DNA from 2 places in the Desulfosporosinus sp. FKA genome. Region 2 is predicted to be linked to the other one. Evidence: riboswitches for the same ligand, from Rfam matches in the RefSeq annotation. Region 2 holds a riboswitch; the other holds the start of a gene.

Region 1 (4,842 bases), on a different contig from region 2:
CTCCCGTTTGACCGCCGCCGCAGCGGCAAAAACTGAACTGACTCCCGGAACCACAGAATAAGAAATTTCTTCTTGGTCTAAGCGATCGAATTGTTCTTTGATTGCGCCGTACATGCTCGGGTCTCCCGTATGGAGACGTACAATAGTTTCTCCTTTTTTTGTGCCTTCGAGCATTAATGCGGCCACCTCTTCAAGAGTCAAGGAGGCACTGTCGTGGCAAGGCGTTCCCGGCCGGCAGAGCTTAAGCAAATCCGGGTTGACTAAAGAGCCGGCGTAAATGACCCGATCTGCTCTCTCCAAAGCCCGGGACCCTTTGAGGGTGATCAGTTCCGGATCTCCCGGACCCGCACCCACAAAGATAACTTCTCCCTTTGGTTTATTTTCGCTCACCGTTTTCCCTCCCTAATAAATTCTTTTTCACCAGGAGCAGACTAAGGTAATCGATCTTAGTGGATTGGAAATCTTCCGGTTTCGGTTCCCAGCAGATTTGCTCCCCGGACTGACCTAAACGTGTGAGTAAAACAGCTTTTCGATCTCGCTCTTGGAGAAGGTTGAGAATTTCCGGAAGCCTGCGCGAAACTTTCATCAATACCAAATTGGGAAAATCAAGATATTGGCCAACGTCTTCCGTACTCGGCAGGACCACTAAGGGCTCATCTCCCGTAGCAAGCGGCAAATTGATTTTCGCGGCCGCGGCTGCCATGGCTGTAATACCAGGAACAGTCGTAATTAATTCGGACGGTAATTGCTCTTGGAGAAGGTTCAGCAGATAACTGTAAGTACTATATAAGGAGGGATCGCCTAACGTAATAAAGGCGATTGATTTGCCCTGCTTCAGCTCCTGTAAGAGCATTTCTGCTCCGTCCCGCCAGGCCTTGGCTAAAACTTCCTGATCAGCCGTCATGGGCATTTCCAATTCCAGCAAACGAGCATTAGCAGGACAGTGGACTTTAGCAATGTCCCAAGCAACACTTTCTCTCTCCATTTTCGATTTGGGAATAGCCACCAAATCTACTGTTTGCAGGACTTCAACAGCTTGCAGAGTTAAGAGGCGAGGATCACCTGGCCCGACTCCGACTCCATAAAATTTACCCCATGTTGTTGTCATGATCTTACCCCTTTTCGTGCAGATAATATAAAGACAGGATTTAAGGCTTGGGCCATATGCAGATGATGAACAGGCTGCCAGCGGACAGCTTGAAGAGAAACAATATCAATATCCTGATAGTCCAGTTCTGAAAGTAATTTTACTCCCTGAGACATGGTTTCAAGGGTGACGGCTGTAATGACGACCCTTCCCCCTTCAAGGAGCGGAACGTTTAATAAAATATCCTCCAGCCGCCCTTTACTTCCTCCAATGATACAGACATTAACCGGCGGAAGTTCCGGAAAAACATCGGGTGCGCTTCCGGGAATCAAACGAAGATTAGAAACACCAAACTTCTCCTGATTAGCAAGAATCAAGGCTTGAGCTTCGGGATTATGTTCAATAGCATAGACAACTCCCTCCGGAACTAAGCCGGCAGCTTCAATACTAATACTCCCAGTACCCGCCCCAATATCAACAATACTGTCAGATCTGGTAATTTGAGCTTTAGCGAGTACTTGAACTCGAATCTCTGACTTGGTCATAGGAACGTTTCCCCGCAAAAATTCCTGATCCGGTATCCCTATTCGTCCTCCGCGTACGTTATTCGCTGAATTCTTTGCCTGATCGTCGATCAGCGAAGTCAGCTCCGGATGCAAAATAAGAATTGCATTCTTCAAGGGGGCAGCTTCTTGAGCCAAATGATTGGCATCCATAGTTTGCCATAGCTCTTCGGGGTAAGCCAATGCATTCCCTACTGAAATATTTGGATTTTGTCCAAGATCAAGATAAAATTGGGCGACTCTTTGCGGAGTGTTCGACCCTCCGGTTAATACTCCCGTCAGACGCCTTATTTGAGTAGGAAGTACTGATAGATCTCGTCCGTGGACACTTACAAAATCAGCCTCTTGCCAAGGGAGTCCTGCCCGGGCAAAGGCAAATTGAAGAGAACTGATACCGGGGTAAACATCGATTTGCTCCCCGGGAAATTCTTTTTTTAATCTGGGCAAAAGGCTGAAAAAACCTGGATCACCCGAGACAAGAACGCCGATATCTTTCTTAGCCAATAAGGCCGTTCTAATGACCTCAAGGCTGGCCTTAAGGTCTCCTATTAAACAGTGTTGATCACCCAAAAAATCAGGAAAAAGCTTGAGAGCTCTAGATCCTCCAATTAAAACGTCACAGTTCATAGCCAAATCTCTAACGGCCGGCGGCAGCCATTCTGTTCTTCCGGGCCCGATTCCAATTACCTTTAACATTGATTACCCTTCTTCCATGGTTGACTAACGTTTGGCCAAAACCTGCCTTGGAACTTTGGGACAATTAAAAAAGAGCCTGAGCGGCTCGTATGGTTTATCCTTAATAAACACACACATCTCCTATCGCTCGTAGGACCGTGAATTACTTAAGGAAGGTTTTCTGACTTCAAATCATCATCCTCTTCCTTTATTCAAAACGGTTAAAGGAATGGAAGAGAACTCCTTGTTCACAGTGGCGGGACCGCGCCGGATTTTCACCGGCTTCCCCTTTTAAATCCTCGTTGACTGAGGAGCCTTAAGTACTTGTTATAAAATTATAAACCCTAAATGATGTTTCATTAAATAGATGTTTTATTATGTCATGTCATCTGATTATCTGAGTATTCTATAAGTATTAGCAAAATTCCTCTTTTCAAAATAATTTAAACTGATTTTTTCCATTTTCATTGATTAAAATCTATTTTATAGTTTATTTCTTAATTAGGCAATGTTAGCAATTAGTTTTAAGCCAATTTAAGCAGTTAAAAAAAATTCTCTTGTTAAGGGTATACCCTTATTATCCATTTTTGCTGTATTATACCATAATTTATTTAGCACTTCACTGACTCTTAAAGAATAAGATATTTTGCATAACGTGCAAAGAAAGGAGTTTATGATAATATGCCCGAAGGTAAAAAAACTGCGAGTATCGGCTCCGTCGCCATAGCGGCGCTTGTTGGCGGAGTGGCCGGCGCCTTTGTCGGTTTAATGGTCTCACCAAAGAGCGGGGAAGCATTACGTAAGGATATTCAAACAAAAGCAGGAAATCTTGCCGAACAAGTTCAAGACTGCACAGTTCAGCAAACAGAGGCTTTAAAAGAAACAGGCTCTAACCTGCTCGATAAGGGAAAGAAAATTAAAGAAGATCTTCAAGTCCTCTGGCAGGACTTGAAACCCAAAAAATTAAATTCCATTGACATTGCCCGCTCTTCTGCGGTAGATATTCAGGTGGACTCAGAATCCGAATCCGAAGCTGAAGATGTTACGTTCTCTTCTGAGTCGCCAACTGTTGAAACTTCAATTCAAGATGATATTGATACACTGCCCTAATATACACAAATCCTTACGTAGATTCCATAATAATCAAGAAGCCCTAAAATCGAGCACACGATTTTAGGGCTTCTCTTAACAAAGTGAACTCGTTCAGCTCAAACTGAACATCAGGACCAACCCCCACTTACAAGAAGTGGGGGTCTTAAAAACTGGATAAACGTATTTACTCTCAAGCCCTTAAATCTTACCAGCGTTCCAATGCTGTTTTTCAACGATCTCTCGAGCATTCATATCCCAGCCTACGGGCTGACCATTAAGTAAGGTCATGATGGCTCCCACTCGAAGACGGCCAAACGTAAAAGCTTGTGCCCGTTCGCTGGCCAGATGAGCTAAATGATGAAGCAATGCTTGGTGACCAAGGTTTAAGAGTTCTATAGCAGCTCCCTCCGTTGTGGGGAACTCTGCCAATGCTCTTAAGGTTTCGGCCTTAATTCCGGAGAGGGCAGCATGAGCCAGTAAAATTTCCGTCCGCGCATCAGCCACACGATTATGTGTGTGGAAGATACCTCCCGAAACTTTAATCAATTTGCCGATGTGGCCCAATAAAACGACATCTTCAATACCCCGGTAAACAGCTTCTTCCAAAAGGTAACCGACAAAATTGCTCATTTGAATAACGGCTTCTGTGGGAACATCAAAGCCTTCTGTCGCCACACGAAATCCATAATGTCCTGGAGTTAAAACAATTGCTTTATGCCCGTAGGCCACTGCCTGGTCTAACTCCGGTAAAATTGAGGTTTTGAAGGCTTCTTCGGACATGGGACGAACGATTCCACTCGTTCCCAGAATTGAAATCCCGCCCACAATACCCAGACGGGGGTTTAAAGTGCGTTTAGCAGTCTCTTCACCACCCGGAACTTCAATGGTGATTTCAAGTTCTTCCTGAGGAAAAACTTCCCGTACTGCTTCGCGTATCATTCGTCTGGGGACCGAGTTAATAGCCTTTTCACCTGCAGGTTGATCCAAACCTTTTTTAGTAACTGTGCCCACACCTTGTCCACCCCGAATATGAACCTCTCCTTGAGCCGCAAGCATGCGTACGAAGACACGAATCTCTAGGCCGTCCGTTACATCGGCATCATCTCCGGCATCCTTGATAATAGTTGCTGTCGCCTTCGAATCTTCAAGGCTTCCGGAATGGATCGGCATCCCTAAACGTGCTTGATTGGGCAAAGGTATCTCGATTCGTTCCGGCAAACAATCTCCACGCAGGAGAAGACAAGCTGCTTTGGCAGCACCTGCAGCACAGCTGCCTGTTGTATATCCCTCGCGCCAGGTATGTCGATCTTTATTTCGCGCCATAGTTATCTCCTATTATAAATTATTAAAATTTCAGAAACTTATTATCCCACTGCGCTTATTTTACCACAACAAGTACCTATTTAGAACTAGTGTTCGGCAATG
Region 2 (4,842 bases):
CATGGCTAGGGCTAGAAGATAAAGGGGGAATTATGATGTTTGGCTTAATAATTTTATTGATTATTGCTTATTTTATCTATAAAGAATCACATTCCGGAGAGTTGTTTGGGGGGCATCCTGCTCATACCTGTAATCCTCTGGATATCCTAGATGAACGCTACGCACGTGGTGAGATTAGTCGAGAGGAGTATTTTGAACGTAAAGCGGGGCTGAGCGGGCGCAAACATACTGTTTCTCTTGAAAAGACCAATCAGGAGTAAGATGGATTTCGAAGTTCGTATTAGTAAAATAGTCATATTCTTGGTGTATTCAAATTTAAAGGAGGAATTTATATGATGAGTGGTTGGGGACACATGATGGGCGGCTGGGGTAATGGCTATGGTTACGGAGGTTACAGCGGCTACGGAATGGGGATGATGGGCTTTTTTATGCCTTTGATATTTGGAATCGCCATTATTTTACTCGCTGTCTATTTCTTCCGCCGCAGTAAGTCAAGAGTTCAGTCTCAGGGATTTAGCACCCATAATAGCGCCCTGGATATACTGCGTGAACGTTATGCACGAGGAGAGATTGATTCCGCTGAATTCCAAAGCAAAAAACAAGATTTGGAAAGCCGCTAGTATTTGGTTTGTCAAAAAAGAAGCATCACATTACAAATCGGCCTGCTGATGGATAATCATTGGCAGACCGATTTTGTTATTCTGTCAAGCAACGGTTCGCTTTCGCTAAGGCTCAGAGAAGCAGGGCTTTCAAGTGAGTGCGTGATTGGAAAATTTTTGATCCAGCCAATTAAGTAATTCTTGAGGGCTGTTTACGGTTAAACCATTATTGGTTTTTGCTTTTCTGACCAGAACTATATCCAAACCAAGCTCTAAAGCTGCCGAAATCTTTGTGTCTGTCCCTCCGGCGAGACCACTGTCGCGTGTTAGAACAATATCTGCGCCATAAAACTTAAAAAGGGCTTTATTAATTTCTTTGGAAAATGGGCCTTGCATTGCCACAATATCCCGGGGATGTAAACCGGCTTCCCGACATTTTTGCACTAAATGCCCTTCGGGTAAAATTCTTGCCACGAGACGCACTGATTGGGCAAAAGAACTACTGGTAATTGATTGAAGCTGATGGCTTCCTGTTGTAATAAAGACGGTAATTGTCCGGTCTTTTAGCTTGCGCAAGGTGTTAATACGTTGCTCAAGCAGGACTAGAGCTTCTTCCCAATGGTAGACAGGGAAAATTAAAGGGCTGGAGGGAACTTTAGTTTCCGGCCGCTCTAAGCGGATAAAAGGAATGTTCAGTTCCTCGCACCGACGTCGTAAAGCAGTAAATTTACTGCTCACAGAAGGGTGACTTGCATCAATAACTAATGCTGGATGAGATGGCAGGGGAGTTTCTTCAGACCAGTATTGTCTCTGAATAACATCAATTTTTCTAGCGGTTAGCTGTGTATTTAATTCACGTGCTGCTGCAGATTCCCCCAAAAGAATGATCATGTTTGTTAACCTCCGTTAGTGATCAATAGCAATAGCGCGAAGGGGAATTAATTCAGGCAATTTTCTAAATCCATAACTTTCCATATGATATAGGAAACTGCCCAAGTAATAACAAAAAGACCGACAAGTATGTAACCGATAGAACCAAAGTTGAGACTTTGGATCCAGACCCAAAAACTGCTATGATAACCCAGCTTGGTTGAGAGTATCTGAGCAAGTTCAATAATACCAATGACGAGGGCGGCAATAACCGATAAACCTGTAACCGAAAGATTATAATAAATTTTGCGCAGAGGGGTAGAAAAAGCCCAATGATATGCTGTCGTCATAAAAACCCCGTCTGCTGTATCCATCAAACTCATGCCTGCAGCAAATATAACAGGCAGAGAAAGAATTGCTGTCATGGGCATGCCTTTAGTACCGAGTGTAGCAGAAATGGCCAGTAAAGCAACTTCCGAAGCTGTATCAAAACTAAGCCCGAAGAGAAAGCCTAAAGGATAAACATGCCAGCTTTTATTTATAAATCGATAGAGGGGTTTAAAAAAACGGCTTACGAATCCTCGATTCAATAAAAGTTCGTCAAGGTTTTCTTCGTCAAATTCACCTTGACGCATTCTCTTGAAAAAGCCAAAGATATCAAACCAAATGTAAAGATTAAACAGTCCTATAAGCAAAAGAAATCCTCCGGCAACTGCGGTTCCTATTATACTGGCGAAATTTTGTATTTGGGGGATGTTTTGTTGTGCCCAATGCATAGAAACAGCAGTAATGATGGACATGATACAGACAACGGTTGAATGACCAATCGAGAAGAAAAAGCCGACCCCCATAGGGTCTTGTTCTTGTTGAATCATTTTGCGAACTGTATTGTCTATGGCCGCAATATGGTCCGCATCAAAGGCATGACGCAGGCCTAAGGTATAGGCGAGAAAAGCAAATCCCAGTAACTGAGGAAATTGTTTTAAATTTAATAGCAGCATGATTATACCTAGCAAGTGTATACCAGTCACAGAAACTCCATAAGGAAGCCAGCGGTGACGATCCCAAATATCTTTGGCGGCGTTATTCATAGTCTCTCTCTCCTAATAAGTAATTCATTGCATTGTTCAACCGCGTCAGACAAAACGAAAAGCCCGTCTCCTAAGAGAAGGGCTTAAAGATAATACAAATATATACCCCCTAACATTCCCGTAGGTAGTTTGGCTTAAGAATAAGCAGGTCTCCTGGCTCAAGATCATTATCAACTCACGTCTTCCCAGGTTTGTCCCAGTGACATTGTGTGAATTGATTCCCTTTTACAGTGGCGGGCACCGCGTCAGCCTTTAACTGACTTTCCTTTTCAATCCTTTTCCCTCAGGAAGGGATCACTTATTCCTAACTATTTAGTTAATTCTAATAATAACATGAATGAAGTGATTTTGTACAGCAAGTTCATTAAATGTAAACCTTGTGTTATAGTTATAAAATCGGGGGTGAAAGTGTTTAAATGATTAATCCGTTTTTCATTCTAATAGGAGTTGTTTTCTTTCTTGTCTATGGAGGAATTAATTATTATATCGGCCTGCGTGGCTGGCAAGCTTTATTTAGCTATGTCCCCTTTATTCCTCTAAAAGTTTATTGGCTTGTTTTTGGGCTGATTTCATTGTCCTATTTAATTGCCCGCTTTTTGCAAAAATATCTGCCGCAGGGGCTTTACGAAGGGTTAAATCTCATTGGGGCCTATTGGATGGCCTTTATGTTTTACTTTTTATTAATCATTGCTGCCATCGATCTCATGCGTTTAGTAAACTATAGTTTTCATCTTATTCCTCTGAAGGAGGGTCTAAATCCGGCTTTCGGATTGGCGATCTTCGTTCTTGTGCTGGGAATTGTAGGCTACGGGGCCTGGAATGCGCGAAACCCGCGCATAAATCATTATGATATTACAATAGCCAAACAGGCGGGCTCGCTGAAACAATTGCATGTTGTGATGGTATCGGATATCCATCTCGGTACGATCATTCATAATAGTTATCTTACTAAGATGGTTGGGATGATCAATCAATTGCAGCCTGACCTTGTACTGTTTGCGGGCGACGTATTTGACGAGAATGTTGAAGCGGTTAATAAGCAGGAAATGACGGAAGCCTTTGAAAAATTGAAAGCTCAGTACGGGGCCTTTGCCGTGTTGGGCAATCATGAGTATATTGGAGGAAATGCTGAAGAAGCCGTCAAATATTTGGAGGCAGCAGGTGTAAGAGTTTTGAAGGACAGCAGTCAGGAAATCGATGGAAGTTTCTATTTAGTTGGCAGAGATGATCGATCCGGAGCTCGTTATAATGGGGTTCAGAGAAAATCTCTACAGACCTTGCTTCAGGGAGTTAATCACTCTCTGCCTATTATCGTTATGGATCATCAACCATTACAATTGGAGGAACCTGTTCAGCAAGGGGTTGACCTACAGCTATCAGGGCATACTCATGCAGGACAGTTGTTTCCGATTCGCTTAATTACTCGCCGAATCTTTGAAGACGATTGGGGCTACCTTAAAAAAGGAAACTTTCAACTCATCGTTTCCTCAGGATATGGAACGTGGGGCCCGCCAATTAGGTTGGGAAATACACCTGAAATTGTAGATATCACTATTAAGTTTAAGTAGTCCAGTTGTTAACTGAATGAAGTTTCTTGGCAGATGACCGGATTTTTCTGAAAAGGAGGCAGATGATGGCTAGGGAAGGCAGAAGCTTAGTGGAGGATGTCGCGGAAGACATCCTGGCAATGATTACTATCGACAAAAAATTTTCAGCAGGTGATAAGCTTCCCAATGAGAATGAGCTTGCAGGAAAATTACAAGTGAGTCGTACGACACTGCGAGAAGCTATTCGCATCTTAATTGCTCATAATGTTTTGGAAATCCAGCGTGGTAAAGGAACTTATGTCAAAGACAACCTGGATTTGAACAAGGCATATGGCTTAAAAGAGCTTTCTGCATTTAAACCAGATATCCAAGATCTCTACGAAATGCGGCTCATTTTTGAACCGCAATCGGCTTATTATGCCGCAAAACGTGCAACTGATAAAGAACTTGAGCGAATTTTGTATTATGGCAAGTTAGAAGAAGAACTGATCATTAAAAAAGAAGATCGAACTGAAGTAGAACAGGCCTTTCATCAAGCCATTGCTAAAGCGACCCATAATGAGTTTATGAATCAACTGATGCCTGTTCTTTATCAAGCTATCAACAAAGGAGTTCCTTTGTCAGATACCAATGAAGAAATGGTTCGCAATACGCTAAATGATCATCGCATGATTATGGAATTTTTGGCAGCTCGAGATGCTGAGGGAGCTAAAACTGCTATGAAGCTGCATATTA

Evidence for each region. A riboswitch is a leader RNA that binds a small molecule or an ion and turns the genes downstream of it on or off. The one in region 2 is predicted to bind cobalamin.
Region 1: another riboswitch for cobalamin. It lies ahead of cbiE (precorrin-6y C5,15-methyltransferase (decarboxylating) subunit CbiE); the one in region 2 lies ahead of B5771_RS01085 (HoxN/HupN/NixA family nickel/cobalt transporter).

Annotation. Positions count from the first base shown of each region.
Region 1 is NZ_NAHZ01000022.1:52,013-56,854, reverse strand. It holds gene cobM (precorrin-4 C(11)-methyltransferase) at 1-390, opposite strand, end outside; gene cobI (precorrin-2 C(20)-methyltransferase) at 377-1,108, opposite strand; gene cbiE (precorrin-6y C5,15-methyltransferase (decarboxylating) subunit CbiE) at 1,105-2,346, opposite strand; cobalamin riboswitch at 2,479-2,659, opposite strand; gene B5771_RS06485 (YtxH domain-containing protein) at 3,007-3,435, shown strand; gene cbiD (cobalt-precorrin-5B (C(1))-methyltransferase CbiD) at 3,616-4,740, opposite strand.
Region 2 is NZ_NAHZ01000010.1:227-5,068, reverse strand. It holds gene B5771_RS01100 (SHOCT domain-containing protein) at 36-260, shown strand; gene B5771_RS01095 (SHOCT domain-containing protein) at 333-620, shown strand; gene B5771_RS01090 (precorrin-6A/cobalt-precorrin-6A reductase) at 750-1,490, opposite strand; gene B5771_RS01085 (HoxN/HupN/NixA family nickel/cobalt transporter) at 1,538-2,560, opposite strand; cobalamin riboswitch at 2,686-2,877, opposite strand; gene B5771_RS01080 (metallophosphoesterase) at 2,977-4,128, shown strand; gene B5771_RS01075 (FadR/GntR family transcriptional regulator) at 4,194-4,842, shown strand, end outside.